Regions from separate parts of the Citrobacter braakii genome, predicted to be linked through region 3. Evidence: riboswitches for the same ligand, from Rfam matches in the RefSeq annotation. Region 3 holds a riboswitch; each other region holds the start of a gene.
What was found. Region 3 has a riboswitch for cobalamin ahead of btuB (TonB-dependent vitamin B12 receptor BtuB). Riboswitches for the same ligand answer to the same signal wherever they lie in the genome.
Positions count from the first base shown of each region.

Region 1: linked by a shared signal. The riboswitch ahead of GFC06_RS19335 (ABC transporter substrate-binding protein) and the one ahead of btuB (TonB-dependent vitamin B12 receptor BtuB) in region 3 are both predicted to bind cobalamin.
Region 2: linked by a shared signal. The riboswitch ahead of GFC06_RS13270 (cobyrinate a,c-diamide synthase) and the one ahead of btuB (TonB-dependent vitamin B12 receptor BtuB) in region 3 are both predicted to bind cobalamin.

Region 1 covers NZ_CP045771.1:4,080,614-4,091,280, reverse strand. Annotated here, with positions in the region: gene GFC06_RS19375 (ABC transporter substrate-binding protein) at 1-1,122, shown strand, start outside; tRNA gene GFC06_RS19370 (tRNA-Ser) at 1,265-1,352, shown strand; gene GFC06_RS19365 (cytochrome c1) at 1,509-2,312, opposite strand; gene GFC06_RS19360 (cytochrome b) at 2,315-3,475, opposite strand; gene petA (ubiquinol-cytochrome c reductase iron-sulfur subunit) at 3,477-4,028, opposite strand; gene GFC06_RS19350 (pseudoazurin) at 4,056-4,496, opposite strand; gene GFC06_RS19345 (ABC transporter ATP-binding protein) at 4,507-5,322, opposite strand; gene GFC06_RS19340 (FecCD family ABC transporter permease) at 5,319-6,386, opposite strand; gene GFC06_RS19335 (ABC transporter substrate-binding protein) at 6,453-7,508, opposite strand; cobalamin riboswitch at 7,730-7,953, opposite strand; gene GFC06_RS19330 (GNAT family N-acetyltransferase) at 8,181-8,702, opposite strand; gene GFC06_RS19325 (CatB-related O-acetyltransferase) at 9,254-10,063, shown strand; partial or broken gene GFC06_RS23455 (YcgJ family protein) at 10,211-10,318, shown strand; gene deoD (purine-nucleoside phosphorylase) at 10,503-10,667, shown strand, end outside.
Region 2 covers NZ_CP045771.1:2,872,497-2,883,163, reverse strand. Annotated here, with positions in the region: gene cbiK (sirohydrochlorin cobaltochelatase) at 1-454, opposite strand, end outside; gene GFC06_RS13315 (cobalt-precorrin-6A reductase) at 465-1,250, opposite strand; gene GFC06_RS13310 (precorrin-3B C(17)-methyltransferase) at 1,247-1,972, opposite strand; gene cbiG (cobalt-precorrin 5A hydrolase) at 1,972-3,027, opposite strand; gene GFC06_RS13300 (cobalt-precorrin-4 methyltransferase) at 3,008-3,781, opposite strand; gene GFC06_RS13295 (decarboxylating cobalt-precorrin-6B (C(15))-methyltransferase) at 3,774-4,343, opposite strand; gene GFC06_RS13290 (cobalt-precorrin-7 (C(5))-methyltransferase) at 4,333-4,938, opposite strand; gene cbiD (cobalt-precorrin-5B (C(1))-methyltransferase CbiD) at 4,932-6,068, opposite strand; gene GFC06_RS13280 (cobalt-precorrin-8 methylmutase) at 6,065-6,697, opposite strand; gene cbiB (adenosylcobinamide-phosphate synthase CbiB) at 6,708-7,667, opposite strand; gene GFC06_RS13270 (cobyrinate a,c-diamide synthase) at 7,664-9,043, opposite strand; cobalamin riboswitch at 9,132-9,306, opposite strand; gene pocR (transcriptional regulator PocR) at 9,639-10,550, opposite strand.
Region 3 covers NZ_CP045771.1:713,108-723,774, reverse strand. Annotated here, with positions in the region: gene sthA (Si-specific NAD(P)(+) transhydrogenase) at 1-1,000, opposite strand, end outside; gene fabR (HTH-type transcriptional repressor FabR) at 1,192-1,827, shown strand; gene GFC06_RS03290 (YijD family membrane protein) at 1,843-2,202, shown strand; gene trmA (tRNA (uridine(54)-C5)-methyltransferase TrmA) at 2,248-3,348, opposite strand; cobalamin riboswitch at 3,464-3,650, shown strand; gene btuB (TonB-dependent vitamin B12 receptor BtuB) at 3,716-5,554, shown strand; gene murI (glutamate racemase) at 5,499-6,350, shown strand; rRNA gene GFC06_RS03270 (16S ribosomal RNA) at 6,726-8,267, shown strand; tRNA gene GFC06_RS03265 (tRNA-Ile) at 8,339-8,415, shown strand; tRNA gene GFC06_RS03260 (tRNA-Ala) at 8,524-8,599, shown strand; rRNA gene GFC06_RS03255 (23S ribosomal RNA) at 8,808-10,667, shown strand, end outside.

The DNA of each region.
Region 1 (10,667 bases), 1.5 Mb from region 3:
ACGCTGGAAATTACCCTGACGCAGCCAACGGCGGCGTTTCTGGCGATGCTGGCGCACCCGTCACTGGTTCCGCTGGATAAAGTGCTGATCGGCCGCTTTGGTGATAAGTGGACCCGGCCAGAACATTTTGTCTGCAGCGGGGCGTACAAGTTATCGCAGTGGGTAGTCAATGAGCGCATCGTTGCCGTGCGTAACCCGCATTATTGGGACGATCGGCACACCGTCATTGATAAGGTCACTTATTTGCCCATCAGTTCAGAGTCCGCAGACGTTAACCGCTATAAGGCCGGCGAAATCGACATTGTGTATAGCGTCCCGGTCAATCAGTTTGCGCAGTTGAAAAAGACGATGGGCGATGAACTCCATGTCTCACCTCAGCTTTCAACCTATTACTATCAGTTCAATACGACGCGAGCACCGTTTAATGACCCGCGCGTGCGCCGGGCGCTGAATATGGCGTTAGATAAAGACATCATCGCACAAAAGGTGATGGGGCAGGGACAACGCGCGGCGTGGGTTATCAGCCAGCCGGAAATAGGGGGAGTGCAACTGCATGCGCCGGAATATGCGGCGTGGCCGCTCGAAAAACGCATTGCCGAAGCTAAGAAACTGCTGGCTGAAGCCGGTTTTGGACCTGAGCATCCGCTTAGCCTAAATCTGCTCTATAACACTTTCGAAACGCACCAGCGTATTGCCATTGCCGCATCGTCAATGTGGAAGAAAAACCTCGGCGTAGAGGCGAAGCTGCAAAATCAGGAATGGAAAACCATGCTGGATACCATGCACACCGGTAATTTTGACGTCGTGCGCTACGCATGGATCGCCGATTATGATGATGCCTCAAGTTTCCTCAATATTTTCCGTACCGGCGATAGCGAGAATACCACCAGGTACAGCAATCCCGCTTTTGATGACGCGATGCGCAAGGCGGCGAAAGCAACTTCGCTGGAGGAGCGAGGCAAATACTACCAGCAGGCTGAAGACCTTTTAGGAGAGGATGTACCAGCGATTCCGGTTTACCACTATGTCCGCACGCATCTTGTGAAGCCGTGGGTGGGAGGATTTGCGCCAGATAACCGGGGAAATTACTACACCAAAGATATGTTCATCAAAAAACATTAAGCGCTGTAGCCAGTATTTGTGCTGAATAAACGGTCAATCTGTTGTTATTTCAGTCGATTAACAATATTTTGGCTGTTTTTCAGGCAAACGAACGCATTGGTGCTTTACAGGTCCGTTCGGGATGTTTATAGTGCGCCTCATTGGAAGCGTGGCCGAGCGGTTGAAGGCACCGGTCTTGAAAACCGGCGACCCGAAAGGGTTCTAGAGTTCGAATCTCTACGCTTCCGCCAAACATAAACCCCGAGCTATTTAATAGCTCGGGGTTTTTTCGTTTTGTGCAGTTTATGTCATGCCATCTTTCACCAGCCTTAGTCGCGCAAGGGCAACTCAGCGCTGCTGTCCGGCGGAAAGCTGACGAACTGAATCATCTTCATATCTGGCAAGGCCTACATGAGCGAACGCCTTTTCATTCGTCGTAATATCCATAGCAGCCCCAGCATAAAGGTCAGGTAACCCATAACGTAATATCCCTGCTGTCTTCGTTCTGCGAGCGTTGGATCGGCCGCCCATGCCAGAAAGGCGGTAACATCCCTTGCATATTGCTCCTCCGTTTCAGCTTGTAGCGACGCCGGGCGCCATTGAATCTCTCCGCTGGTCAGCGGTTTCGGCATGTTAATCACGCCACCGGGAAAATAGCGATTAGCCTTCAGTTCGGGATCGGCAGGTTGATAACCGGTTAGCAGCGCGTAGACGTAATCTGCTCCCTGGTCCGTGTAGGGCAGAAAAGCATCCAACAGAAATTGCGGGAATCCGCGATCGTATGAGCGGGCACGTACGATATAGCTCAGATCAACGGGAGAAGCGCCATTGTTAAGGTATCGTGCTTCCTGCTCGTTTAGATACGGCGAGATGAAGCTGTCATTTAGCGTCCCGTCTCGCTCGCCAATCTGGCCGTCATCCTGAATCTCAGGAAACTGATAGCCGCTGGCGATACTTCTTGCTTCTTCATCCGTGAGTTCCGGACCGCCGGGCCTGGTCAACGACCGAAAGCTAAGGTGCTTTATGCCGTGACAGGCGCGACACTTCTCTTCATAAACCTGCAGGCCACGTCGAAGCTGCGCTTTATCATACTGGCCATTGATGCCGCTGAAGCTCCATTCCTGCCGTTCAGGCGTGGCTTCCTGCGCATATGAGGAACCCAGTCCCAACAGAGAAAAGGACAGAATGCTGATTTTCAATAGTTGTTTCATCATCAATCCTGCTTTTCCAGAAAACGACGGCAAGGTAATACGATTAAAAACCAGGCAAACCAAACCAGAGTCGAAAGCTGCGATGCGGCACGGATCCAGCCCTCTTCGTTACGGAAACCGTCAATAAGATCGGGGCCAACCAGCGCTTTCGACCCTAACCAGCCTAAAAAGCAGGCATTAATGACCCACAGCCAGAATCCGCATTTAACCAGTTTGCTGTAATGGCGAAAACGAGCCCGGGAAGTATCAAGCCAGGGAAGGAAATAGAAAATCAGTACCGAGCTGCACATTGCGGATAAGCCAACGAATTCATTTGGGAAGCAACGCAAGATGGAGAAGAAGGGGAGAAAATACCATTCCGGCGCAACAATCGCGGGTGTAACTGTTGGATCCGCAGGAATAAAGTTATCGGCGCTGCTCAGATAGTGCGGCGCGAAGAATAAGAACCAGGCGAAGATCATCAAAAAAAGGATGATTTTGATGGCATCAAGATCGGTAATTTTGTAATCGAACAGCAGGCTCCTGGACTCTTTCTCGCTAAACCTCTTTTTCATCGCCTGCGCAAACGCCGACTGTACGGTGCGAATATGAAAAACCGTTGCGCCGACAATCACAAAGGGAAGAATAAAGTGGAGAACAAAAAAGCGGCCAAGCATCGGCGTTCCCGGAGTATGGCTGCCGACTAAATATGCGTAAAGGGTATCGCCCACCAGCGGAATGGCCTGGGCAAAGCGGGTAATTACCGTAGCCGCCCAGTAGCTTTTTTGCCCCCAGATAAGGCTATAACCAAGAAATGCGGTCATCATCAGCAGGATATACAGCGTAACGCTAATCATCCACATTGTCGTCCAGGGCTTGCGGTAAACGCTGTAGTACATGCCACGAAAAATATGCAGATAACAGGCAAAGAAAAAGAGCGACGCGCCAATAGCATGCATGTTGCGTAATAGTTCTCCATGGCGAACCGCACGCATAATATGAATAATGGAGTCAAATGCCAGCTCGGCCGTCGGCACGTAAAACATCGCCAGCACGATACCCGTAAGGATCTGCACGGCGAGTATAACCAGCAGGATGGCGCCGATTGCGAATACCCAGAGTCCGGCAATCGAGCGAGGAAACGGGATACGCCAGCGAAGCGAATAGACGCGCTCACTCCTCATTTCAGGCTTCCTTCGTGCCGATACGCACGGCCTGACCATCCGAATGAATAACGTAGTCCGGGATTGCCAGGTTGGCCGTCGCGGGGCCGCGCGTCACGCGCCCGGAGGTATCAAACTCTGAGCCGTGGCACGGACAGATCCAACCCACGCCTCCAGGTCGGGCGTTGGGTACGCACCCGGCATGTGGACAATACCCTTGAACCACCAGCCATTGAGGATGAGTAGCAGAGACCCTCTCGCTGTCCGGTTGTGGGTCGATAAGCGTATGCCAGTCGGCACTTCTGGCAGTAATAATCTCATCCTGGGTGCGATGGTGAATAAGAATCAGCTTTCCCTGCCATACGCGTCTGACGGTTTGTCCAGCAGCAACCCCCGCAAGAGAGACATCAATCGGTTCATTTTCCGCAAGAGTCTTCTCATCCGGGCCGAGGGCCGAAACCAGCGGCCAGACGGCAGCAGCGACGCCTGCCGCACCGACGAATTTTGTCAGTTTACACAGGCATTCCCGGCGCTGTTCCTGGATTTCGCCATCTGCAAGTTTATTCTCTGTCACCTCTAATTTCTCCCTGAGTATCGCGGATTAACGTTTGTCGATACGCGCGTAAATTTCCTGAAAGCGCTTATCAGCAATACCCGGCGCTTTGAATGCCCGATAGCTTGCTGGTAACTGGGCATCTCCTACCTTAATCAGCATCACCATGCCCTGAGCGTAATGTGGTGTACATTTGATGCCGTAAAATCCGGCATTGTCATAAGTTACTTCGATCTCTTCATCTATTTTTCCCAAAAAACCGGGATAGTTAGCCGGAGACAATTCAGCGATTGAAGCCGCGTTGTGGCTCTTATGTTTACGGATAAACTTCACCGTATCCCCGGGCTGGATCTCCAGATAATCCGGCTCATAGACCATTGGTCCCGCAGACCCACGATTTTTCATCAAAACGTCGTGAGTTTGTGCGAAGGTTGAAGAGGCGAGGGCGAGTAAACATAAAACTTTCAGACTCTGTTTGAGATATTTCATCGATTCTTCCTTAAAATTCATCAGGTCTTTGATAACGGATAAAACAGTTTTCAGCGCCAGTTTCATGTTCAACAATGGCGTCGATACCAAACCAGGCATGGAGGTTTTCACGGGTAAACACGGCGCAAGGAGTCCCCTGCATCGCCATATGCCCGGATGTCATGACGATGATGCGATCGCAAAACATCGCGGCATGATTGAGGTCGTGCAGAGCGGCAATGACCGTGAGCTTTTCACGTTTAACCAGACTAAGCAGGCCAATCTGATGTTGAATGTCGAGATGGTTGGTGGGTTCATCCATCAGTAACAACTGCGGCTGCTGCGCCAGCGCCCGGGCGATATGCAGGCGCTGTTTTTCTCCCCCGGAAAAGGTATGCCAGCATCGGTGCTGTAATTCACGGAGATCGACCTTCTCCAGCATAGTTTGCACGATATCGTCATCTTTGGCGGACCAGGGCGAGAGCAGGCTAAGCCAGGGCGTCCGCCCCAGAGAAACGGCTTGTAAAGCGGTAAGACGCTCGCTGGTTTCTGCCTGTTGTTCGACCAGCGCCACCCGCTGCGCAAGGTGACGGCGCGAATAATGCTGGAGCGCCTTTTGCTGCAGGGTGATACGCCCGGAAGTTGGCTTCAGCAAACCGGCCAGCAGTGAAATCAGTGACGTTTTGCCCGAGCCGTTGGGACCGATGATGCCGACAAACTCGCCGGGCGTTACGCTGAGTGAAATATCTTCAACAATCGTCTTACCTTTTACCTTCCAGTACAAATTACAGGCTTCAATAACGACTTGCGCAGAGGTAACGAGTGGCTGTACGAGATTCACCGTCATTTGTTCTGGTTTCCTCTAATCAGAATGATTGAAAACGCAGGAGCGCCAACCAGAGCCGTGATCACGCCTATTGGGAGTACCTGACCGGGTAGTAACGTGCGGGAAATAACATCAGCGATAATGAGGAAAATAGCTCCGGTAAGCGCACTAACCGGCAGCAGTCGATGATGCTGGTTGCCGACCAGCAGACGAGCAGCATGAGGGATCACCAGACCGACAAAGCCGATCGCACCCACAATGGAGACCATAATCGCCGTCATGCCGGTGACGGCGGCAATCAGTACTGCACGGGTACGTTTTACCGGGATGCCCAGCGATGCCGCAGACTCCGCGCCAAAGGAGAAAGCATCAAGATGGCGGGCATAACAGAAGCACAGCGCGATACCGACCAGAGCGGTAGGAATGGCTAAGACTACATCGGGCCAGCGTACACCGCTCAAATTGCCCAACAGCCAGAACATAATACCGCGTGCTTGCTCGGCGTTTGCTGAGCGGGTGATGATAAGCGATGTAATCGCATTGAAAAGCTGGGAGCTGGCGATCCCGGCAAGGATGATTTGGGTTGTTACACCCCCACCTTGTCTACCGCCAGCGGCCATCGCCAATAGCGCAACGAACAGAAATGCCGTCAGCGCACCAATGAAAGCGCCCAATGACATACTGATGATGCCAGCCCCAAGTCCAGTGAGAGCAATCAGCACCGCCCCGGTGGACGCTCCGGCAGAAATCCCCAGTAGATAGGGTTCGGCGAGCGCATTGCGTAGCAGCGACTGTAACACTACGCCGGAAACAGCCAGGCACGCGCCGCAACTGGCCGAGACCAGCGCTCGGGTCAGGCGGTAGTTCCAGACGATCCCTGCATCCAGCGCATCGACAGGATAGTGTGTATCAAAAAGATGATTTGCCAGCGTGCTGAGAACATGCTGCCAGGGGATAAGCGTTTCGCCGATGGAAATCCCCGCCAGCAGCACGCCACACATTAGCGCACTGACCCAAACGGCATGCCCACTGACTCTCACCGCAAGCTGACCAACAGCGCGACGCATCCTGCGTGAATCACTCATGATTATCTGCGTTCCTGAGTAACGGAGATGCGCTATACCGTGTGAGGATATAGCGCAAAACGTAGATTAATGAGCAGCCTGCGGATGTGCTAAGCCATATTCAACAAGGGCATCAGCCAGTTTTTCCACACCATCAATAGTTCTGATCCCGGCATTCATGGTCTGTACGTCAATGACCGGTAGATGGTTTTCCTTGACGGCAGGAACCAGTTTGGCGACAGGATCGGACTTGAGGTATTCCATCTTGACCTTCCAGTCATCCGCCGGGAAACGGCGACGGCTCATCTCACCGAGCACAATGAGTGAAGGATTCGCTTTTGCGATGGTTTCCCAACCCACCGTTGGCCACTCTTCAGCAGAATCAATCACATTCTTCACTCCCAGCGTTTGGGCGATCCATGCCGCCGGACCAAACTTCCCGGCAACGTAAGGGTCAAGCTGGAGGTCGGCGCTTGAGAACCAGAACACGGCGGAAACATTCTCATCCATTCCGGTAATTTTGTTTTTCGCTGCGGCTTCACGTGCTTTAAGGCTGGCAATCAGCGCCTCGCCTTTATCCTGAACATCGAAGATTTTCGCCAGATCGGCGACTTCCTGATACACCATGGCAATATCAAACATGCCCTTACGGACACCATCACCACCATCTTCGTTATCTTTCGCACAGTCAGCTGGCGCGGTGTAAACGGGAATTTTTAGTTCACTAAACTGTTCGTAAGAGGCAACCGTGCCAGCAGGGCCGATTTGCCACTCAAACTGACTGGCGATCAGATCCGGTTTTTTCGCCACGATCCCTTCAAAACTTGGAATATTTTGCGCGATAACGGCGACTTTTTCGTTTGCTGTTTTATAAGCCTCCAGTACCGGGCCAAACCACAGCGAAGTACCCACGACGCGATCGGCCAGCCCCAGTGAATAGAGAATCTCGGTACTGTTCTGACCCACCGTCGCCACGCGCGTTGGTGCCTGATTGAAGGTAATATCGCGGCCACAGTTTTTAATCGTCAGAGGATATTCGGTTTTTGCTGCCTCGGAAAAACCGGAAGTAAGCAGGAGAGCAGTCGTGCCAAAAATAGCCAGAAGCGTTTTTTTAGAGAAGTAAAAGGTAGAATTAGCGTGCATTATCATCGTCCCGTTGATGCCAGAATCTTAAGGTCTGGTCATGGCTTATTTCATTCCATATATCGGGAGGAGACATGAAGATAGATGACATTGAATCGTGAAATTTAAGAATGAAGATATGCAAAAAATGCAAATAAGCTTTACTCAGCCAAAATCTTATTCATAAATACACTACCGCTTGCGTCAAATAATTCATCCCATGGACCATCCCGTCCACTCAATGGCATATACCTTTGACAGCAGGTCTCCTGACTCACGGTAATCAGAATATCGGCCTTCCCATAAAGATGAACTTTACAGTGACCTGTGGTTTATGAGCCACACAGGGATATTCTGCATCCGCCTACAGTTGCGGGGGCAGTTATGGAATTGAATTGAATAATTCTCACCATATTCCTATTCATATACAAAAATGTAATGAAATGCTGTCGAAAGCGACTCTAGCGGCAATTGTTAACAAGGTCAACCATAGAGGGCAAGAGATGAAAGGCAGTGGTGTGGGGAAAAATACCCATTTAATACAGTGAGTTATGATTTTGTTGGTTACTGCGATGTTGTAAATGAAAATAGCAACAGGAAGCTAAATGAGAATTGGTTGATATTGATCAAATTACACGCATGCTGAAATTTCTGTGTATGAAACATATTGATCACCATCAAAAGTTCCGCATATCAGCGCTTGACACTTTTTTGTGTACTCTCCATATGTACCAATTGCCACTCATCCTGCATATCCATAATCACATTAAAATTGTTACGCAACCAGAAATAATACCCTCCGGGTAAAAAATGATGTGTGTGGAGATACAAAGTCTTATATTGATGTTTCTGACAGAATACCTCAGCTAAAGCAAACAACTGACTTCCGATCCCCTGTCTGCGGTAGCGCTCATCCACGTAGCAACGACAAATTTCCGCCGTTTCAGACAAGTTATAGCGACCACGTAGTTCAGTAATACGATCATCATATTGACATACCGCCAGTGTAGCGATTAATTCCTGGTTTTCACTCCACGCGCAAAGTAATGAATTCCTTTCCTGCAAGATATACTGTTGTTCGAGATCAAAGAGATCTTCTTCGGCAGAAGGCATGGCTCTACCGGCATTGAAGAATAAATTAAGATGCTCAACAAGAAACGACTGAACAGCAGGAATATCGGCGGGAGTCATCTCACTAAACCTAAATGGGATCATGGCAGCATAACTCAAATTTAGAACGGAAAATGATAATAACAATAAGACCACTTTAAAAACAATATTGAGCAGTAGGAGACAGACTCGCAATTGCATACGGAGCTATTCTCATTACGGGTTATAAATGGGTGTTTGGGCGGTCTCCACAGAGTGCAATCAAGCAGAAACACTTAACAAAATTCTTCGCGCAGAAGGTCAGGCTGTCGCGAGAACTAAGGATTTCAGCGTCTTCTTGGGACAGAAAAAAGAATTGCATCTTATTGGGCTGCCAGGCATTTGCAACTGGGGCTGCATTTTTTCTTCATTACCTGAAGTGCCCTTATAGAAAAGCATCTGACATTTTGTTTTTGAAAACGACGTCTCAAAACATGTCTGTATTCATTCTCTAAGCAGAATATTATAGAAACTAAATTATGAGTGGTAAGAGTAAATGTCACAACAAGGTGATTTACAATATGGATTATTTCATGCTGTAATAGTTGATTAAGGTTAGGGTTTAGAGTATCTTTAATCTAATCGTACATTTTCAAATAAAAGCAGATAATAACAGTATGAAAATCAGACTCTATAATTTTTCAGAAGACACAAATGAAGTTTTTGTTTTTAGATGGACTCGGAAGCACTATGAATTTTGCATGGATAACGATATCTTTTTGAATCATAGAGGTAAGAAAGTTTATAAAGAAAGAAATTTGTTACTGTTCTCGAAAGGTGACAAAATTAGAATTGAAGCTGATGTTATTGCTGAACAATATTCCACAATGCCAGTAAAAAGTTTTTCTAGCGTTGGTGCGTTTTCATTTCCAACCTGTTATTTTCCGGGTAATGTAAATATCGGAAGATTTTGTAGTATTGCATCAAACGTAAAAATCATGGGAGGGAACCATCCTATGAATCGTTTTACAACTCATATGCTTACTTATAATGGCGAGTTTGATAAATATGCTGCCAACGAGTTCGGACAAAACTGGGTATTGAAACCATTTATTACAAAGCCTAAAAATACAACGATTGGTAATGATGTCTGGATTGGCAATGATGTCGTTTTAAAAGGTGGTATTTCAATTGGTGATGGTGCTGTTGTTGCAGCAAATTCCGTTGTTACTAAAGATGTGCCTCCATATGCTATTGTCGCAGGGGTTCCTGCGAAAATTATCAAATACAGATTTGAGTCAGATATTATTGAACAGTTGTTAAAAATAAAATGGTGGAACTATAATTACACCGATTTACCCGATAACAGCAAGTGTGATGATATTATAAATTTTGTCACTGAAATGAGCACGTTGATATCGAATGGCACTATAAAAGAAAAAGCATATAAAAAATTTAATCTTACCGAAATATTTACAACTCTTTAGTTAAATATGTCATTGTTGGGACTATTATCCGGCGCAAGCAAAATGAGATAAGGACAACACGATGATAAAAGTTAGCATCTCGCTAGCGATGAGCGTCTTGCCATTGTCAGCATATGCAGCAACGACCGGACTAACCAGCCCGGCACCGAGCGTCTGTGTAGAAACGATCGCTATTTCGGGCCAGATGGTAAGCGTAGCGGGAAAGTGAATACTCGTTACACCGCTCTATTGTTCAGACAGAACGATAAATCCTGATAGTCCTGCGCGCTTTCCCTGCCTGCGCGGCGGGGACGCCGTTTTCTGCTTTTCCATCTGCCCGCAACACTAACTCTCAGAAATGAGAGGCCGATCCTCTGAGCAGGACTTTTGTCCTCAATCCTCTGCAAACCGCTGGTTACAATCCCTGCATATCTTCAATACCCATAATTCAGGAATTGTTATGACTGCACATATTAATGCTAAAGCGGGTGATTTTGCGCCAACCGTTATTATGCCGGGCGATCCGCTTCGCGCTAAGTTTATTGCCGAAAATTATCTAATGGATTACCGCGAAGTCACCAATGTACGCAATATGCTGGGCTATACCGGTCTTTATTTTGGGCAA
Region 2 (10,667 bases), 2.2 Mb from region 3:
AGGCATGATGGCTGGCACCGTGTCCCATAAACACCACTTTTTCATTTTCGCCAAGCACCGGCATTTGCTGTTGCAGCGCCAGCATCAGCTGGGCGTAATCGTCATGGCTGCTCAGCAGCGGAACCCCCAGCGTCAGGCGAGAAAAAAGCGGGCGCATGCTTTGCACTTCGCGGACAATTTTTTCGTATTCATCACCGTTGATAATGTGCAACGACTGAATAGCCACGTCCTGATACCCCTGCTCCGCCAGCTTTTGCAGTGCCTGCAGCGGCGTGTCGATCTCAATGCCGTCGCGCTGCTTGAGCTTGCGGATAATCATCCCGGAGGTAAACGCCCGAAACAGGTCGCGGTCAGGGCAACTGGCTGCGAGATCGCTCTCGCAAGCCACAATATTTTTCTCACAGGTGTCGTGATAGCTGGTGCCAAAGCTGACCACCAGAAGCGCCTTTTTCATCTCTAACTCCTTAAGCAGCGGCCAGCCAGCGCGTTAAACGCGCCCCAAAGGCGGCCTGACTTTCCAGTAACTCTTCTCCCGTCACCAACGGTGCCGGACGTGTAATCACGATGCAGGGGATACCAGCATCCAGACAGGGTTGAACTTTTTCCTGATAACCACCTTCCGCACCGGATGCCTTAGTGATCACCACATCAGCCTGACACTGGCGATAAAACGCAGCGTTGAACTCGGCGCTAAACGGCCCGCACAATGCAAAAATCTCACCGACGCCAAATCCCAGGTCCGCGCATTGCTGAATAACCTCGGGTACAGGTAGGACGCGCGCCAGCAGCGTTTTTTCAGGCAACCCTTCGCGCCAGATAGCCAGATCTTTACTGCCGGTCGTCAGCAGCACGCGGTCGCCGAAACGGCGCGCAACCTCGCAGGCTTGCTGAATACTCTGAACGGTATGAAGCTGCGGGTGAGTTAAACCGCTCAACTGCTCAGGACGTTGATAGCGGCTCAGCAGTACCCCCGCCGCTTCGCAGGCGTTCATGATGTTGCGGCTCACCACCTCGGCATACGGATGCGAGGCGTCTATCACCCAGCGCGTCCGATTTTCCTGTAGCCAGGCAATCATTTGTTCGCGCTCCAGACGCCCGCAGCGCACCTGACCTTTGATATCTCCCGCCAGCTGCTTCCCCGTTGGCGTCGCAACTGACAGGGTGTAGGCCACATTGGCTGCGTCCAGTTGCTGGCACAGCATGCGCGCATCGCTGGTACCGCCCATGACCAACACATCACCGTAATTCACAGCACATAACCTCGTGGCGTGATCATCAGACCGTCCTGAACATAGGTTGTTTTGTTGCCAACAATCACAAGGCTGGTCATATCAACCGGTTCAAAGTCCATTTCACCCAGGGTGGTCAACCATTTTTCCTGTTTTTTACGTCCGGCTGACTTCACAATACCCACCGGCGTTTGCGCGCTCTTGCTGGCAGAAAGCAGCTCAAATGCGCGCGCCAGATGTCCTTCGCGACCCCGACTGCGCGGGTTGTAGAAACAGATTACAAAGTCTGCTTCGCCGGCAGCCACTATGCGTTTTTCGATAACTGGCCACGGAGTTAACAGATCGCTCAAGCTGATGTGGCAGAAGTCGTGCATCAACGGCGCACCCAGCAAAGAGGCGGCGGCAATGCTGGCCGTCATTCCTGGGATCAGCCTGACCTCAACGTCTAGCTTTTGCTTGCTGACAAGCTCAAGCACCAGCCCGGCCATACCGTAAATCCCTGCATCACCGCTGCTGATCAGCGCCACATTGTGACCTGCCTGCGCCAGTTCGATCGCCGCCTGGCAGCGTTCAATCTCTTTGCACATCCCGGTTTTGATCACCTGCTTGTCGCCAGTGAACGCTTTTACCAGGTGGGTGTAGGTTTTATAGCCAACGATGATTTCCGCTGCCTGCAATGCTTCAACGGCTTCCATGGTCATCATTGCCTGCGAGCCAGGGCCAATTCCAATTACGCTTAACATCAGTGTGAAACTCCCAAAGTGATAGTGACGCCCTGTTCTCGCAGGGTCTCGCCTAACAGTTTTCCGTGGCTCAGCAGCCAGGCTGCAGGACCGGAAACGCTTCCTGTACCCACCGTTTTGCGAACAAACGATGAGGCCGGAAAACGGTGTTCATGCTCACGCAGCGCGTCAGCAGTAAAGGTTTCGAAAGGAACGCGACAGCACGAAGCCAGTTGGATAAGTCCCTGTTCATCTTTTTTCAGCGTGATACTGCCAATCGCTTTTAGCGCCAGCGGATCGAGCTGCTGGGCTTCGAGTTGCCTGGCAAGCAGCGCGGCCAGCAACGGGAACGGCGTGTCACGACGACAACCAATTCCGGCCACAACACGCTGCGGCACCAGCTTCCAGTGCGGAACCGGCAGATCGGGTAAGTTGGTGCGTAAGGTGATACACACCAGCGCATCCAGTTCAGGAAGCTGATTGAGATCGGTTACCGTGATAAATCCGCGCCGGTCGCAATGACTGACATCCTGCGTCAGTTCATCATCCCACCACAGCCCCACCCGCTTATTACTGACCAGCATCTGATTAACGATCTTCACCGCCGAACGGAAATCACTCATCCGGGCATTCAGTTGAAATGCCAGCGTATCCAGTGCCGCCATATCGTTGACATCCGTCGCCGTGGTGATCACCGGATCGGCGCCCAACATGCCCGCCAGATACCGCGCCAGCGCATTGGCACCGCCCGCGTGACCGGAGAGCAGGCTGATGACATGCTGGGCGCGTTCATCAATGACCACCACCGCCGGATCGCAAAATTTGTCGTTGACCAGCGGGGCCAGCACGCGCACCGCAATGCCGGTCGCACCGATAAAAATCAGCGCCGAGTAATTCGCAAACGCTTCGCGGGCGGTATTCGCAAAGCCGTTTTCGAAAGGAATGAATCCCTCCTCCAGCAGCTTTTCACTGGTAAAACAGGTGACCGGCAGCATGGCCGCCAGACGTTTTGCCAGCGTAACGCCTCCCGGGGTCAGGCAAAAAAGCGCAATTGACTCAGGCTTTACGGTATTCATGGCTAAAGTCCGCCGCATAGAGTTTGGAGTAGTGATACTCCGAGCCCAGGAAATTACCGACCAGAATAAGGGCCGTTTTACGGATGCCCGCATCACGAACCTTGTCGCCAATATCCGCCAGGGTACCGCGCACGGTCTGGCTTTCCGGCCAGGTTGCCTTGTAGATCACCGCCACGGGCGTGGTCGCCGGATAACCGCCTTCAATCAAACGCTCGGCCACACGATGAATACGCTGAACGGACAGATAAATCGCCATAGATGTCTGGTGACTGGCAAATGACTCCAGCTGTTCGCGCTCCGGCACCGGCGTGCGTCCTTCCAGGCGGGTAATGATCAGGCTCTGTGAGACCTCAGGCACGGTATACTCAACGCCCAACTCCGCCGCCGCACCAAGGAATGCGCTGACGCCGGGCACCACCTGCCAGTCAATCCCGCGTTTGGTCAGTTCCTCGCCCTGCTCGCGCACGGAACCGTACAGCGAAACATCGCCGGTTTGCAGACGCACCACGGTCTTACCCGCTTTCACTCCGGCTTCCATCAGATCAAGGATCTGCTCCAGATGCAGTTCAGCGCTGTCGTGGCATTCAGCACCAGCAGGACAATATTCCAGCAGTTCGGTGTTAATCAGCGATCCGGCGTAGATAACAACCTGCGCCTGCTGTAGCAACCGGTAACCTTTGAGGGTAATCAGCTCGCGATCGCCAGGACCTGCGCCAACAAACCACACGCTACGGGGATCAAAAATCTCAGACATGGTTTCCTTCCTTCTGACAGGCGATAACAAATACGGGGTTATTCGGTTTGAAATAGTGACCACTGCCAAGCGTGGTAAGCGAGGAAACCTGTAGCTGCAGGCAATCCACTCCCGGTACGCCAAGATGGTCCAGATGTGCCAGCGCGGTGTTGAGGTTTTCCTGGAGGATGAATGTCATCACCAGCCGCCCTGCGGGATGCAATTGACGCATTGACCAGTCAATCAGTTCAGTCAAATGGCCACCGCTGCCGCCCATGAAAATAGCATCGGCTTTTTCAGCGATGGTCATCGGCGCAACACCGGGAAAAATGTCGATGTTTGCACAGGCAAAATGCTGGCGGTTTTCATCCAATAACCTGAGCGCCGCCGGGTTACGCTCGATTGCCGTCACGCGCAATCCAGGGTATTGCAGCGCGGCTTCTATCGACACGCTGCCGGTTCCTGCGCCAATATCAATCAGGTGACTGGCGCGGTGTAATTCAAGTTTTGAGAGGGCAAGTGCACGTACCGCTTCTTTGGTCATCGGCACTTTCTCTCCACGTAAAAACAGCTCATCTTTCATCAAGGATCACCACTGCATTCATGTCATAGTCGGCGTTAACTTCGTTCACAGGCAGGAAATGGATCCGTTCGTTTTCCATTGCCAGGTTTTCGCCAATCACCATCCAGCGATGTCCCTTGCCTCGTGCAATGAGCTGCTGCGCAATTTCACGCGGGCCACACTGCGCATCTGTCACCATCGCCACCTTGTTATGTCGCGCCAGTTCATCGAAACAGACGCTGCGACCATGGCTACTGGTCAGCCACATATCGTTCATATCAATACCGGACTGCGCACACAGGTACTGCACCGCGCTAATACCGGGAATAATGCGCACATTTTCAATACCGAAATGCGCCACCATGCGCGTCCCGATGCCGTAAAACAGCGGATCGCCAGATGCCAGCACCACAACGCGTTGCTCCTGGTGCGCGCAAATCCAGTTCAAGAGTTCGAGAATATTGGCGCCGAGAACAAACTGTTCACCGGTAAAATCCGGGAATTGCTGCAAATGTCGCTTTCCACCGACCAGAACATCAGCCGTTGCGACCGCTTCACGCGCAGCAGGCGTCATCAAATGCAAACCGGCTGGTCCCATCCCTACAACGGTTAACATTGCATCTCCTCAGCAATCTCTGCGACCGGGCGATTACTTCCAAGCACCTGATTATCAAAAGAGAACATGATGGCGTCACAGGTCGGGGGATTTTTGGTAAAGCGCAACGTTTGCAGGACGCGCATACAGATGCGCTTAGCCAGATGGTTGTAAATGTGCTGAAAACCGTATGCTTCTATGTGTTCCATCGCCGCCTCGGTGGTATCGCAGTCGCTGACCAGCGTGAGCAGTTCCAGCGGCGCCCCCAGTAACGCGAGGTGGGCCACCAGCGTTTCCATGCGAGCATCGGCAATATGGCTGTGGGTATGAAAGATCCCCGCCGCAATTTTGACGAGCTTACCAGGGTGTCCCACCAGCACAATTTGTCGGAACCCCAGGCGTACGGCTTCTTCAATCATGTAGCCGACAAAATTGCTCATAGTGACCACAACCTGGGTGTCGATCCCCATCTGCTCACGCACAAAACGTTCGCCGTGGTTTCCTGGCACCAGTACGACACGCTCCAGCCCCGCCGCTCGCTTAATTTCCAGCTCCAGCGACAGTGAACGTTTCCAGCTTTCTTCTGACATCGGCGTGACGATCCCAGTCGTACCAATGATCGAAATGCCGCCCAGAATGCCAAGGCGGGAGTTGTAGGTTTTTTGTGCCCGCTCTTCGCCTTCCGGCGCGAAAATTTCAATTTGCGCCCCACGATTCGGACCAATCGCCTCACGAACCGCAGACTCAATGGTCTGGCGAGGTGTGCGATTAATCGCCGAACTGCCCACCGGCAGGCCGATCCCTTTGCGGGTTACCGTGCCGACGCCTTCCCCGCCCTGAAGGGTTATCTCTTTGCTATCGTTTAACGTCACGCGGGCAAAAATCAGCATGCCGTGGGTAGCATCCACATCATCGCCACCGTCTTTGCGGATGGCGGCTATCGCCTGCTGTCCTTCGATATGCGGTGACTCTACGTTCAGACACAGCGTCACACCTGATGGCGTCACGATAGAAACCTGATGGATCAGGTGCTGGCGCAATACCATCAGCGCCGCCACTTTTGCCGCCGCCGTCGCGCACGATCCCGTGGTATATCCTTTACGCAGCGCTTTTCCGTTGTGCCACACCGGCGTATCGAAGGACTCGCTCATCGCGCCCCCTGCATGTGATAAAGCATGGCGTTGACGATCGCGGCGGCGACGTTACTTCCCCCTTTACGACCTAACGCAGCAATGGCGGGCAGATTGCTTTGGGTCAGTGCATCTTTCGACTCTTCTGCACCGACGAACCCAACCGGTACGCCAACTACACCACTGACGGCCACATCATGCTCAAGCAGGCGGAACAGCGCTGTCGGCGCGTTGCCAAACACAAACAGCTTTTCACCCTCTTCCTTCACCGCAATGTCAACGGCCGCCATTGACCGGGTAATGCCCTGCTCTTTTGCCGTCCGCACGACCCGCGGGTCGCTGATGTAGCAGCGGCATTCGCCACCGAATTTTGCCAGCAGCGTTTTATTAATCCCGGAAAGGGCCATAGTGGTATCGGTATAAATCACGCTCGAACGGCTAAGCGCCGCACAGAACTGCTCCAGCACATCACTGGAAAACCACAGAATGTCCAGCCAGTCGAAATCCGCTGTCGTGTGAATAACCCGCTTGATAATGGCTTCATGTAACGGGCTGGCAAACTGATAGTCCGGGCGGGTTTCACGGATGATCTCGCCAATAATGTCGAAACTTTTGGCCTCAATCGCCTGGGGTTGCTGGATATATTGCATTGTGTTGTCCTCAGGCCACACCGACCAGCAGCCACCGCAGCGCAATAAACAGCGCCAGTGCCAGCATCGATGCCACCCACATCAATCGAATCGTATGGGAAATGTCGTCTACCGAAATGTCGCGTTGTGCATCACCGATCCACGGTTTCTCAACGCGCTCGCCAAAGTAGTCATTAGGACCACCCAGACGAATTCCTAATGCCCCGGCAACGGACGCTTCTGACCACGCGCAGTTTGGGCTGCTGTGGTTGTAGCGATCGCGCCAGCCAATCTGCAAAGCACGCGCGCCGTCCTGGCGACATAAAAATGCCGCTACGCCCAGCAGCAGCCAACTTAGTCTCGCGGGAATATAATTTGCGACATCGTCCAGACGAGCGCTGACCATACCGATAGCGCGGTATTTTTCATGTTTGTAGCCCACCATGGAGTCAAGGGTGTTTACCGCTTTGTAGGCCATCGCCAGAGGCGCACCGCCGAGGAGCAAGAAGAACAGCGGCGCGATGATGCCATCAACGGTGTTCTCAGCCACGGTTTCCACTACGCCGCGATTGATCTGCTGTGGCTGTAATTGCGAGGTATCACGTCCCACAATCCATGACAGCTTTTCCCGACTTGCAGCAAGGTTACCGGCACGTAGCGGACGCTCGACATCCTGCGCGGCGTTTGCCAGGCAGCGCCCGGCCAGCACGGTAAAGATCATCCAGACCTCCACCACCCAACCAAGCCAGGGATGAATAGAGTGCGCCAGCGCCAGTACTCCCCAGGACACAACCCAGGTCAGCCCCACCACCACAATCCACATCACCCCGCCACCGATGCGTAGCGCACGGTCGCTATGGCAGTAACGCCGAACAACCCGTTGCACCGCAGAAATCAGATTGCCAATCCAGCGTACCGGATGCGGCCAGTTCTGCGGATCGCCGATGATAAAATCAAGCAGCCAGGCAACACACCACGCGAGGATGGTCATAGTGCGCTCCTCGCGGCTGCCAGCCAGTGGTTAAGCATCTGCGGACGTTGAGCAAAATGAACGTGTAGATAGCTGGCGAAGGTATTTCCCACCTGCCAGCCGCCGGACCAGGCTTGCAGCGTTTTGCCATCGCGCACTTTGCGACAGTTCATCACCGCGGAGGTTTCAGGGGTAAAATCGGAGTAGTGGAATTCATGTCCGCGCAGCACTTCGCCTTCTGCAGCTAACAACGTTTGCTGCGCGGCCTGCGCTTCGCAGTAGCCAAATCGGGTCAGACGTTTTCCCATTTTGCTGTGACCGGGAATGATATCCGCCATCAGCCAGGTATCACCCTGACTGTCTTCCAGCGAACTGCCGAGATACATCAGCCCCCCGCACTCGGCATAAATCGCGACACCCTGCTGGTGCGCCGCCCGCAGTTGGTTAAGCATTGCAACATTACGGGCCAACGCCGCAGCATGTAACTCAGGATAGCCGCCCCCCAGCCAGATCATCTGACAGTCGGGTAAACAGGTGTCGTGCAACGGACTAAAACGGACAATTTTAAGCCCCGTGCGCTCCAGTAGCGCAATGTTGTCCGGGTAGTAGAAATTGAACGCTTCGTCATCGGCGATGGCAAGCGTTAGCCCTGCTCCGGCGTCTGCGGCGGGCAGCGCTGGCCATTCACCCGCAGGAAGCGTGTCTAACTGGCTTAATCTCAGCAGCGCGTCGATATCAAGGGTTTGCTCCAGCGTCGCGGCAAACGCCTGCCACGGCTTCTGGTTGATAACCGACTCACGCGCGGTAACCAAACCCAGATGACGCTCAGGAAGCGCAACGCCTTCCATACGGGGAACGTAGCCTAAGACGGGTACAGCGCAGTAACGCTCAATCGCCACTTTCAGGAGCTGGTAATGCGTTTCGCTGTTAACCCGGTTAACAATAACGCCGGCAATATTCAGGGTTGGATCAAAATGCTGAAACCCCATTACCGTCGCGGCGATCGAGGTGGAAACGGCTTTGCCATCAACCAGTAGGATAATCGGACAGTCTAACTGTTTGGCCATCGCGGCGGTGCTGCAGTAGTTTGGGTCGGTGCCGTATCCATCATACAACCCCATAACGCCTTCAATAACGGCGATATCCGCATGTTGCATGTGCTCGCGAAATAAAGCATTCAGGGTGGGGACGGGAAGCATGAAGCTATCAAGATTGCGGGAAGCAGTGCCGCATACCGAGGTATGCCAGCCGGTATCAAGGTAATCGGGGCCTACTTTGCAAGGCTGGACGCGTAAACCGCGTTTTTTCAACAAGCTCAACAAGCCCAGCGTCACCGTGGTTTTACCACAGCCGCTTCCGGTACCTGCAAGAACAAAAGCGTGAAAATTGGCCGCCATACCCTGATCCTGTTCAGGGTGGTAGGGGTGTAAAGATACCCAGTCTCTCGACTGTATGCATCTGAACCACCCACTTCCCACCGAAGTTGTTGGTAGTCACTGACAGGCAGGTCTTCTGGCTTAGCGTCATCCTCACCCGTCCTTCCCAATCTTGCGATCAGTGGTCAATACGGGGTCGTCAGCATCACAGCAGCGGGGGCTGCGGGGGATTCTCACCCCCTTCCCTACCACAAATGTGGCAAACCTGTCAGTTCAAGAGCCTGATTAATTAAGCTCTCTGTTATGAGGTAAATTCACGACCTCATGACAATAATTCAATTTAATATCTTGCCGGGTTCATTCAACCAATTACCTGGCATAAACCCACTTATTCATATGCTCGCATTCTGAATGAAAGTGCCAACAAAGAATAAAGAAAGTCATTCACAGAGACACTGTATCTCATCACAAAAATAAAAACTGGTGCAGTTTATCCCTCTAATACTATTATTTTGTTGCGCTATGACAATTTATTGACTGCTGTCGCTACTTTTCATTTTATAATGACTGGCATAGCGCCCTATATCAAAAATCGGCAATAGCAAAATATTGCCATTTAAGCGGATTCGCCACGTGAAATGACATTTATTTGCTGGCGAAATGCCTGCGGCGTGACCTGATACGTTTGACGAAAAACTTTGCAAAAATAACTGGTTTGCGAAAATCCTAAATTACGCGCAATGCTGGCTATGCTCCAGTCACTGTGGCAAAGCAGCTCTTTTGCACTGGCCATTCGCTGCTGGTTTACCCATGCGTTAAAACCGATACCATGATATTTTTTGAACAATTTGCTGAAATAGTAAGGGCTAAGGTAAACATGAGAGGCGACATCCTCCAGACGCAATTCGTCTGATAAATGCGCATCAATATAGCGCAGTGCTTTTTTCATTTTGCTGTCATGAGGATTGGTGCTGCGGTTAGCGCGTACTGGCTCTGACTGCTGCGGGTTATCTTTGATAACCACAAAATTAAGTTGTTTCTTAAGGCAATTTTCTACGATGAGCTTCAGCAGATCCGCTGAGGCGATGACTCGCGAATAGTCCATTTCCGGTACATTACGAAACTCGTTGACCAGTTCGGGATCGGCTTGCCAGCGGTCATCTACATTCAGAATATCAACCAAACCAACATCGTTACTTAAGCGTACCTGGCCACAAAGTACAAACCCTACCAGGTGCCCCGCAATGACCAGCGGAATTGAGAAATCGGTAAGTCCGGCGTGACAGCGATAGATGCAGGGTTGATCGGATTTAGAGGCTTCCAGCCCTCCACAGCGATCGCTCATACGACAACGGGTACTGTGCTGAGGATGCTGACGCATCAACTGGCAAAAAGGGGTGAAATTAAAAAGCTCAGAAATTTCATCACCGTGAATATTGACAACCACAACGGCCAGACTGGTGGCCTGCGCAAAATCCTGTGCGATTTTATTAATGAGTTCTGAGTTCAGGGCACTCGCAGAAATCATGATAAAACCTCTCAGTTAATTTATTGTTATAAATAAAACATATTATTCACATTCATTTTCACCCTGCCATCCTGAGCATTGATGAAAGTCGTAATTGAACATAACAAAAGTCTCCCA
Region 3 (10,667 bases):
CCAATGCCTGGGCGGCAATGCGTCCCTGATCGTAGGCCGCCGATGCCAGACTCGGATAGCCGATCACATCTCCTACGGCATACACGTGCGGCAGCGCCGTCTGGTACATGCTGTTGACCTTCAACTGTCCGCGGCTGTCGGTTTTCAACCCAATATTTTCCAGCGCCAGCGAATCGGTATTACCGGTACGGCCATTGGCGTACAACAGGCAGTCGGCTTTCAGTTTCTTACCGGATTTCAGATGCATGATGACGCCGTCATCGCAACCTTCAATCTTCTCGTACTCTTCGTTGTGGCGAATGACCACTCCGCTGTTCCAGAAGTGGTAAGAGAGCGAGTCGGACATCTCTTGATCGAGGAACGCAAGCAGACGATCGCGGGTGTTGATTAAATCAACTTTGACGTCCATTCCACGGAAGATCGACGCATATTCGCAGCCAATTACTCCCGCACCATAAATCAAAACATGGCGGGGTTCATGGTGCAGGCTCAGGATAGAGTCGCTGTCATAAACCCGGGGATGGGAAAAGTCGACATCCACCGGATGATAGGGGCGTGAACCACAGGCGATGATGAACTTATCCGCGGTCAGCGTTTCCACCGTGCCGTCGTGGCATTCAAGGGCGAGTGTGTGTTCATCAACAAAACGGGCATTTCCTTGCAAAATTTCACAGTGGTTGCGCTCGTAAAATCCTTGCCGCATACGCGTTTGCTGATTAATAACGTTATCAGCGTGGTTGAGAATATCGGCGAAAGAAGAACGAAGGAGTCGGGAGTGGTCGCTGTAAAGTGGGTTCTGATTGAATTCAATAATACGGCTGACGGCGTGGCGGAGGGCTTTCGACGGGATGGTCCCCCAGTGGGTACAGCCTCCACCGACGTTATGATAGCGCTCAATCACCGCGACGCGCGCTCCTTGCTTAACCAGACCCATTGCAGCGCCTTCGCCGCCGGGACCGGAACCTATTACTATTGCATCGTAATCGTAGGAATGTGACATGGTCAGGCTTACCTGTTCTTATACATAAAAGCAACAGAATAGTAACATCGTTGTCGAGATAACCCAATTATCGTTGTGCTTTTTTGCGAACTCGAAGCACAAACTGCGCGTAAACAATCATTCACAAAGCCATGCCAACCGCCTAATCTCTGGTATAGTGCCAGCAAGGTATGTGGAAGGATTCAGACATCGTGATGGGCGTTAGAGCGCAACAAAAAGAAAAAACCCGGCGTTCGCTGGTAGAAGCCGCATTTAGTCAACTCAGCGCTGAGCGTAGTTTTGCCAGCCTCAGTTTACGCGAAGTCGCTCGTGAAGCGGGCATTGCGCCAACCTCGTTTTATCGCCATTTCCGTGATGTGGATGAACTCGGCCTGACGATGGTGGATGAGAGTGGTTTGATGCTGCGTCAGTTGATGCGTCAGGCGCGTCAGCGTATCGCGAAGGGCGGGAGTGTGATCCGCACCTCGGTCTCAACATTTATGGAGTTCATCGGCAACAATCCCAACGCCTTCCGTTTATTATTGCGCGAGCGTTCGGGAACCTCCGCAGCGTTTCGCGCAGCGGTTGCTCGTGAAATTCAGCACTTCATTGCGGAACTTGCGGACTATCTCGAACTCGAAAACCATATGCCTCGTGCGTTTACTGAAGCGCAGGCCGAAGCCATGGTCACCATTGTGTTCAGCGCCGGGGCAGAAGCACTGGATGTTGGCGCCGAGCAGCGTCGACAGCTGGAAGAACGGCTGGTATTGCAACTGCGCATGATCGCGAAGGGCGCATTTTATTGGTACCGCCGTGAACAAGAGAAGATGACGCATCACTCCGAGTAACGAGAAGGACGAGCAATGAAACAGTCAGGTCAAGATAAAGGTACGCTGCTGCTGGCGCTGGTTGCTGGCTTATCGATCAATGGCACATTTGCGGCGCTGTTTAGCTCCATTGTGCCATTCTCAGTATTCCCAATTATTTCGCTGGTGCTGACGGTTTATTGTCTGCATCAACGCTATCAAAACCGCACCATGCCTGTGGGGTTACCGGGCCTGGCCGCCGCCTGTTTTATTCTCGGCGTTCTGTTGTACAGCACTGTGGTGCGCGCTGAATATCCGGATATTGGCTCTAACTTCTTCCCGGCGGTTCTGTCGGTGATTCTGGTGTTCTGGATCGGCTTTAAAGTGCGTAACCGTAGACAGGAAATCGTGGAGTAATATTTGTAGGCCGGGCAAGCGAAGCGCCCCCGGCCAGGACATCATTTACTTGGCGGTCAGTAATACTCCGCACTCCATATGGTGCGTATACGGGAACTGATCGAACAGAGCCAGGCGTGAAACATTGTGCGTCTGGCTTAACGTTTCCAGGTTCTTACACAATGTCTCCGGGTTACAGGAGATGTACAGAATTCGCGGGTACGCCTGCACCATTTTCTCTGTTTCGCTGTCCAGACCGCTGCGCGGTGGGTCAACGAAAATGGTTTCACACTGGTAACTCTTCAGATCGATTCCCTGCAAACGGTTGAACTCGCGAACCCCGTTCATCGCCTGAGTAAACTCTTCGGCCGCCATGCGGATAATTTGTACGTTATCAATATGGTTAGCCGCAATGTTGTATTGCGCAGCAGCCACGGACGGTTTAGCGATTTCAGTGGCCAGCACGCGGTTGAAGTTTTGTGCGAGGGCTAACGAGAAATTGCCATTGCCGCAGTACAGCTCAAGCAGGTCGCCTTTTGATCCCCTGGTGACATCAATCGCCCATTCCAGCATCTGAATATTCATGGCGGCATTCGGCTGGGTGAAGCTGTTCTCAACCTGGCGGTAGATAATCTCTTTACCCGCAACCGGCAAGCGTTCGTCAATGTAATCCTGGTCCAGCTCGATTTTGGTTTTGGTTGCCCGGCCAATCAGATGCACGTTCAGGTTTTGCGCCCGTAACGCATCCCGCAGCGCTTCAGCTTCCTGACGCCATTCATCATCCAGCTTTTTATGGTACAGCATCGATACCACCGCCTGATCGCTCAGGGTAGTGAGGTAATCAATCTGGAACAGTTTGTGGCGCAGGACGTGGTTGTTGCGAACGCCGTCGATCATTGCCGTCATCAGCGTGTTGATAAGCTCGCTGGCCGCCGGGAAACTGTCGACGCGGATACGGCTTTTGGTCTGGCTGTCGAACATGATGTGGTACAGATCATCCCCGTCATGCCACAGACGAAATTCCGCGCGCATACGGTAGTGGCTGACCGGCGAGCGAAACACTTCCGGAGCCTGTGCATAAAATGGCGTCATTAAGCTCTGCAGACGCACTACTTTTTCAGCTAACTGGGCGTCGTACTGTTCTGTCGGAAGGTGTTCGGGGGTCATGATGCGTCCTGAAAAATAAAAGTACGCGGGGATTGTAGGGATTGCTCAACAGATGTCCAGTCATTGATGATTTCCGATATTGTGATGCGCGGTCTGGACACCAGGTTGTAACAAACTGTAGCATCCGTTTTCCGGTCCAGTGAGTTAAAAGGGAATCCAGTGTGAATCTGGAGCTGACGCGCAGCGGTAAGGAAGGTAGGAGATGAGCGCACCTGGTGCAGACACTGCGGCTTGCCGTGGGAAGTCATCATCTCTTTAAGTTGCCTCCAAGCCCGAAGACCTGCCGGCTAACGTCGCATCTGGTTTTCATCATCGCGTACTATCGGTGGGACCTGCGGCATCCTTCTTATATTGTGGATGCTTTACAATGATTAAAAAATCGTTGCTGTGCACGGCGCTGTCCGTCACAGCATTTTCGGGTTGGGCGCAGGACACTAGCCCAGATACTCTCGTCGTCACTGCCAACCGTTTTCAGCAGCCTCGTAGCGCTGTACTTGCCCCTATCACCGTTGTTACGCGTCAGGATATCGATCGCTGGCAATCCACTTCCGTCAATGATGTGCTTCGCCGCCTGCCGGGCGTGGATATCGCCCAATACGGTGGTATGGGACAAAATTCGTCTATTTCTATCCGCGGCACCAATGCCAGCCATGTGCTGGTGTTGATTGACGGCGTGCGTCTGAACCTGGCAGGGGTTAGCGGCGCAGCCGATCTTAGCCAGTTCCCAGTCTCGTTAGTGCAACGTATCGAATACATTCGTGGGCCGCGTTCGGCGGTTTATGGTTCTGATGCGATTGGCGGTGTGGTGAATATCATTACCACGCGTGAAAAGCCGGGGACGGAACTCACTGCCGGTGTGGGGAGCAATGGGTATCAGAATTATGATGTCTCAACCCAACAACAGCTTGGCGAAAATACGCGCGTCACATTAATGGGCGATTATGCCTATACCAAAGGTTTTGATGTTGTCGCATACGGTAGCACTGGCTCTCAGGCTCAGCCCGACAAAGACGGTTTCTTAAGTAAGACGCTGTATGGCGCGCTGGAACATAACTTTTCCGATACATGGAGCGGGTTTGTTCGCGGCTACGGCTATGATAACCGAACAGATTATGACGCGTATTATTATCCTGGGACGCCGTTAGTGGATACCCGTCAGCTCTATAGCCAAAGCTGGGATGCCGGGCTGCGCTTTAATGGCGAGCTTATCCAGTCGCAACTGGTTTCCAGCTATAGCCATAGTAAAGATTACAACTATGATCCGGATTATGGCCGCTATGACTCCTCGGCCACACTGGATGATATGAAGCAATATAATGTTCAGTGGTCCAACAGTATGGTGCTTGGTCACGGTAACGTAGGCGCAGGTGTTGACTGGCAAAAGCAAACCACGACGCCTGGCACCGGGTATGTCACGGACGGTTACGATCAGCGTAATACGGGTCTCTACCTGACCGGGTTGCAGCAACTGGGCGACTTTACCTTTGAAGGTGCGGCGCGCAGTGATGATAACTCCGAGTTTGGCCGTCATGGCACATGGCAGACCAGCGCCGGATGGGAGTTTATTGAAGGCTATCGCTTTATTGCGTCCTACGGTACATCTTACAAAGCGCCTAATCTCGGACAGTTGCATGGTTATTACGGTAATTCGAACCTGGATCCTGAACAAAGTAAGCAATGGGAAGGGGCGTTTGAAGGCTTAACGGCGGGCGTGAACTGGCGTGTATCCGGATATCGTAATGATATTGACGACATGATCGATTACGACCCGCATACCGAGAAATACTTTAACGAAGGTAAAGTTCGTATTAAAGGTGTGGAAGCGACCGCAAACTTTGATACCGGGCCGTTGGCACATACGCTGAGCTACGATTATGTCGATTCGCGCAATGCGATTACGGACAAGCCGCTCGCACGCCGTTCTAAAAACCAGGTGAAGTACCAGCTCGACTGGCAGGTTTATGATTTTGACTGGGGCCTGACGTATCATTACCTGGGAACGCGTTATGACACTGACTACGTAACCTACCAGCCAGTAAAAATGGGTGGGGTTAGCCTGTGGGATCTTGGCGTGTCATATCCAATCACCTCACAGCTGACAGTTCGTGGTAAAATCGCCAACCTGTTCGATAAAGATTACGAGACAGTTTATGGCTACGCAACTGCAGGACGGGAATACACCTTGTCTGGCAGCTACACTTTCTGATCCGCGCCCCACTGTGCTGGTGTTTGATTCCGGCGTCGGTGGGTTGTCGGTCTATGACGAGATCCGGCGTCTTCTGCCGGATCTCCACTATATATACGCTTTCGACAACGTCGCCTTTCCTTATGGAGAGAAGAGCGAGGAGTTTATCGTCGAACGTGTTGTTGAGATTGTGACTGCGGTCCAGCAGCGCTATCCCCTCTCTCTTGCGGTCATCGCGTGTAATACAGCAAGCACGGTATCGCTCCCTGCATTACGTGAGAAATTTGCCTTTCCGGTTGTGGGCGTGGTGCCTGCCATTAAACCGGCGGCGCGACTCACGGCGAATGGTGTGGTGGGACTGCTGGCTACGCGTGCAACGGTGAAGCGTTCATATACCCATGAGTTGATTGCACGGTTTGCTAACGAATGTCAGATAGCGATGCTGGGTTCCGCTGAGCTGGTGGAACTGGCGGAAGCGAAGCTGCATGGTGAAACCGTTTCTCTGGAAGAACTGCGTCGTGTCCTGCGCCCTTGGCTGCGGATGTCGGAACCACCTGACACGGTGGTGCTCGGATGCACCCATTTCCCTCTATTACGGGAAGAACTTTTACAGGTCCTGCCCGAGGGGACGCGGCTGGTGGATTCTGGTGCCGCGATTGCGCGTCGTACGGCCTGGTTATTAGAACATGAAGCGCCAGATGCGAAATCAACTGATGAGAATGTCGCATTCTGCATGGCAATGACGGCAGAAGCCGAACAATTATTGCCCGTGCTGCAGCGTTATGGCTTTAAGACGCTCGAAAAACTGGCTGTTTAGGCTGTTCTGGTGGAAAAATAGGCACTCGGAAGATTATTTTAAATTTCCCCTTGTCAGCCTGAAATAACTCCCTATAATGCGCCTCCACTGACACGGAACAACGGATTACAAACCGCCGGGTCAGCGGGGTTCCACTGCGAATCTCGCAGAGAAAAGCAAAATTAAATGCTTGACTCTGAATGAGGAAGACGTAATATACGGGACCTCGCGACAGAGCGCTAAAGCGCGTCGCAACTGCTCTTTAACAATTTATCAGACAATCTGTGTGGGCACTCGAAGATACGGATTCTTAACGTCGCAAGACGAAAAATGAATACCAAGTCTCTGAGTGAACACGTAATTCATTACGAAGTTTAATTCACGAGCATCAAACTTAAATTGAAGAGTTTGATCATGGCTCAGATTGAACGCTGGCGGCAGGCCTAACACATGCAAGTCGAACGGTAGCACAGAGGAGCTTGCTCCTTGGGTGACGAGTGGCGGACGGGTGAGTAATGTCTGGGAAACTGCCCGATGGAGGGGGATAACTACTGGAAACGGTAGCTAATACCGCATAACGTCGCAAGACCAAAGAGGGGGACCTTCGGGCCTCTTGCCATCGGATGTGCCCAGATGGGATTAGCTAGTAGGTGGGGTAACGGCTCACCTAGGCGACGATCCCTAGCTGGTCTGAGAGGATGACCAGCCACACTGGAACTGAGACACGGTCCAGACTCCTACGGGAGGCAGCAGTGGGGAATATTGCACAATGGGCGCAAGCCTGATGCAGCCATGCCGCGTGTATGAAGAAGGCCTTCGGGTTGTAAAGTACTTTCAGCGAGGAGGAAGGTGTTGTGGTTAATAACTACAGCAATTGACGTTACTCGCAGAAGAAGCACCGGCTAACTCCGTGCCAGCAGCCGCGGTAATACGGAGGGTGCAAGCGTTAATCGGAATTACTGGGCGTAAAGCGCACGCAGGCGGTCTGTCAAGTCGGATGTGAAATCCCCGGGCTCAACCTGGGAACTGCATCCGAAACTGGCAGGCTAGAGTCTTGTAGAGGGGGGTAGAATTCCAGGTGTAGCGGTGAAATGCGTAGAGATCTGGAGGAATACCGGTGGCGAAGGCGGCCCCCTGGACAAAGACTGACGCTCAGGTGCGAAAGCGTGGGGAGCAAACAGGATTAGATACCCTGGTAGTCCACGCCGTAAACGATGTCGACTTGGAGGTTGTGCCCTTGAGGCGTGGCTTCCGGAGCTAACGCGTTAAGTCGACCGCCTGGGGAGTACGGCCGCAAGGTTAAAACTCAAATGAATTGACGGGGGCCCGCACAAGCGGTGGAGCATGTGGTTTAATTCGATGCAACGCGAAGAACCTTACCTACTCTTGACATCCAGAGAACTTAGCAGAGATGCTTTGGTGCCTTCGGGAACTCTGAGACAGGTGCTGCATGGCTGTCGTCAGCTCGTGTTGTGAAATGTTGGGTTAAGTCCCGCAACGAGCGCAACCCTTATCCTTTGTTGCCAGCGGTTCGGCCGGGAACTCAAAGGAGACTGCCAGTGATAAACTGGAGGAAGGTGGGGATGACGTCAAGTCATCATGGCCCTTACGAGTAGGGCTACACACGTGCTACAATGGCATATACAAAGAGAAGCGACCTCGCGAGAGCAAGCGGACCTCATAAAGTATGTCGTAGTCCGGATTGGAGTCTGCAACTCGACTCCATGAAGTCGGAATCGCTAGTAATCGTGGATCAGAATGCCACGGTGAATACGTTCCCGGGCCTTGTACACACCGCCCGTCACACCATGGGAGTGGGTTGCAAAAGAAGTAGGTAGCTTAACCTTCGGGAGGGCGCTTACCACTTTGTGATTCATGACTGGGGTGAAGTCGTAACAAGGTAACCGTAGGGGAACCTGCGGTTGGATCACCTCCTTACCTTAAAGAAACGTTCTTTGTAGTGCTCACACAGATTGTCTGATGAAAATTAGCAGTAAGAAAATCTCTGCAGGCTTGTAGCTCAGGTGGTTAGAGCGCACCCCTGATAAGGGTGAGGTCGGTGGTTCAAGTCCACTCAGGCCTACCAAATTCGCCTCCGTGCTGTGTTACGGCGATGCTCGCATACTTCAGTATGCTTCGCACCACCGCGCCTTGCCCGGAAACGAATTAGGGTACAGAGATTAGCATTTACGATGGGGTTATAGCTCAGCTGGGAGAGCGCCTGCCTTGCACGCAGGAGGTCTGCGGTTCGATCCCGCATAGCTCCACCATCCTTTACTGCAAAAACACAAGAAAACTTCAGAGTGTACCTGAAAAGGTTCACTGCGAAGTTTTGCTCTTTAAAAATCTGGATCAAGCTGAAAATTGAAACGACACACTGTTTCATTTCTCCGTAAACAAGAAATGAAAAGCGGTGTGTCCGAGTCTCTCAAATTTTTGCAACACTGAAGTGTTTTACGAAACATCTTCGGGTTGTGAGGTTAAGCGACTAAGCGTACACGGTGGATGCCCTGGCAGTCAGAGGCGATGAAGGACGTGCTAATCTGCGATAAGCGTCGGTAAGGTGATATGAACCGTTATAACCGGCGATTTCCGAATGGGGAAACCCAGTGTGATTCGTCACACTATCATTGCGTGAATACATAGCGTAATGAAGCGAACCGGGGGAACTGAAACATCTAAGTACCCCGAGGAAAAGAAATCAACCGAGATTCCCCCAGTAGCGGCGAGCGAACGGGGAGCAGCCCAGAGTCTGAATCAGCATGTGTGGTAGTGGAACGGTCTGGAAAGTCCGACGGTACAGGGTGATAGTCCCGTACACAAAAGTGCATGTGTTGTGAACTCGAAGAGTAGGGCGGGACACGTGGTATCCTGTCTGAATATGGGGGGACCATCCTCCAAGGCTAAATACTCCTGACTGACCGATAGTGAACCAGTACCGTGAGGGAAAGGCGAAAAGAACCCCGGCGAGGGGAGTGAAAAAGAACCTGAAACCGTGTACGTACAAGCAGTGGGAGCCTCTTTATGGGGTGACTGCGTACCTTTTGTATAATGGGTCAGCGACTTATATTCTGTAGCAAGGTTAACCGAATAGGGGAGCCGAAGGGAAACCGAGTCTTAACTGGGCGTTAAGTTGCAGGGTATAGACCCGAAACCCGGTGATCTAGCCATGGGCAGGTTGAAGGTTGGGTAACACTAACTGGAGGACCGAACCGACTAATGTTGAAAAATTAGCGGATGACTTGTGGCTGGGGGTGAAAGGCCAATCAAACCGGGAGATAGCTGGTTCTCCCCGAAAGCTATTTAGGTAGCGCCTCGTGAACTCATCTTCGGGGGTAGAGCACTGTTTCGGCTAGGGGGTCATCCCGACTTACCAACCCGATGCAAACTGCGAATACCGAAGAATGTTATCACGGGAGACACACGGCGGGTGCTAACGTCCGTCGTGAAGAGGGAAACAACCCAGACCGCCAGCTAAGGTCCCAAAGTCATGGTTAAGTGGGAAACGATGTGGGAAGGCACAGACAGCCAGGATGTTGGCTTAGAAGCAGCCATCATTTAAAGAAAGCGTAATAGCTCACTGGTCGAGTCGGCCTGCGCGGAAGATGTAACGGGGCTAAACCATGCACCGAAGCTGCGGCAGCGACACTATGTGTTGTTGGGTAGGGGAGCGTTCTGTAAGCCGTTGAAGGTGTGCTGTGAGGCATGCTGGAGGTATCAGAAGTGCGAATGCTGACATAAGTAACGATAATGCGGGTGAAAAACCCGCACGCCGGAAGACCAAGGGTTCCTGTCCAACGTTAATCGGGGCAGGGTGAGTCGACCCCTAAGGCGAGGCCGAAAGGCGTAGTCGATGGGAAACAGGTTAATATTCCTGTACTTGGTGTTACTGCGAGGGGGGGACGGAGAAGGCTATGTTAGCCGGGCGACGGTTGTCCCGGTTTAAGCATGTAGGCGGAGATTCCAGGTAAATCCGGAGTCTTGTTAACGCTGAGGTGTGATGACGAGGCACTACGGTGCTGAAGTAACAAATGCCCTGCTTCCAGGAAAAGCCTCTAAGCATCAGGTAACACAAAATCGTACCCCAAACCGACACAGGTGGTCAGGTAGAGAATACCAAGGCGCTTGAGAGAACTCGGGTGAAGGAACTAGGCAAAATGGTGCCGTAACTTCGGGAGAAGGCACGCTGATATGTAGGTGAAGTGATTTACTCATGGAGCTGAAATCAGTCGAAGATACCAGCTGGCTGCAACTGTTTATTAAAAACACAGCACTGTGCAAACACGAAAGTGGACGTATACGGTGTGACGCCTGCCCGGTGCCGGAAGGTTAATTGAT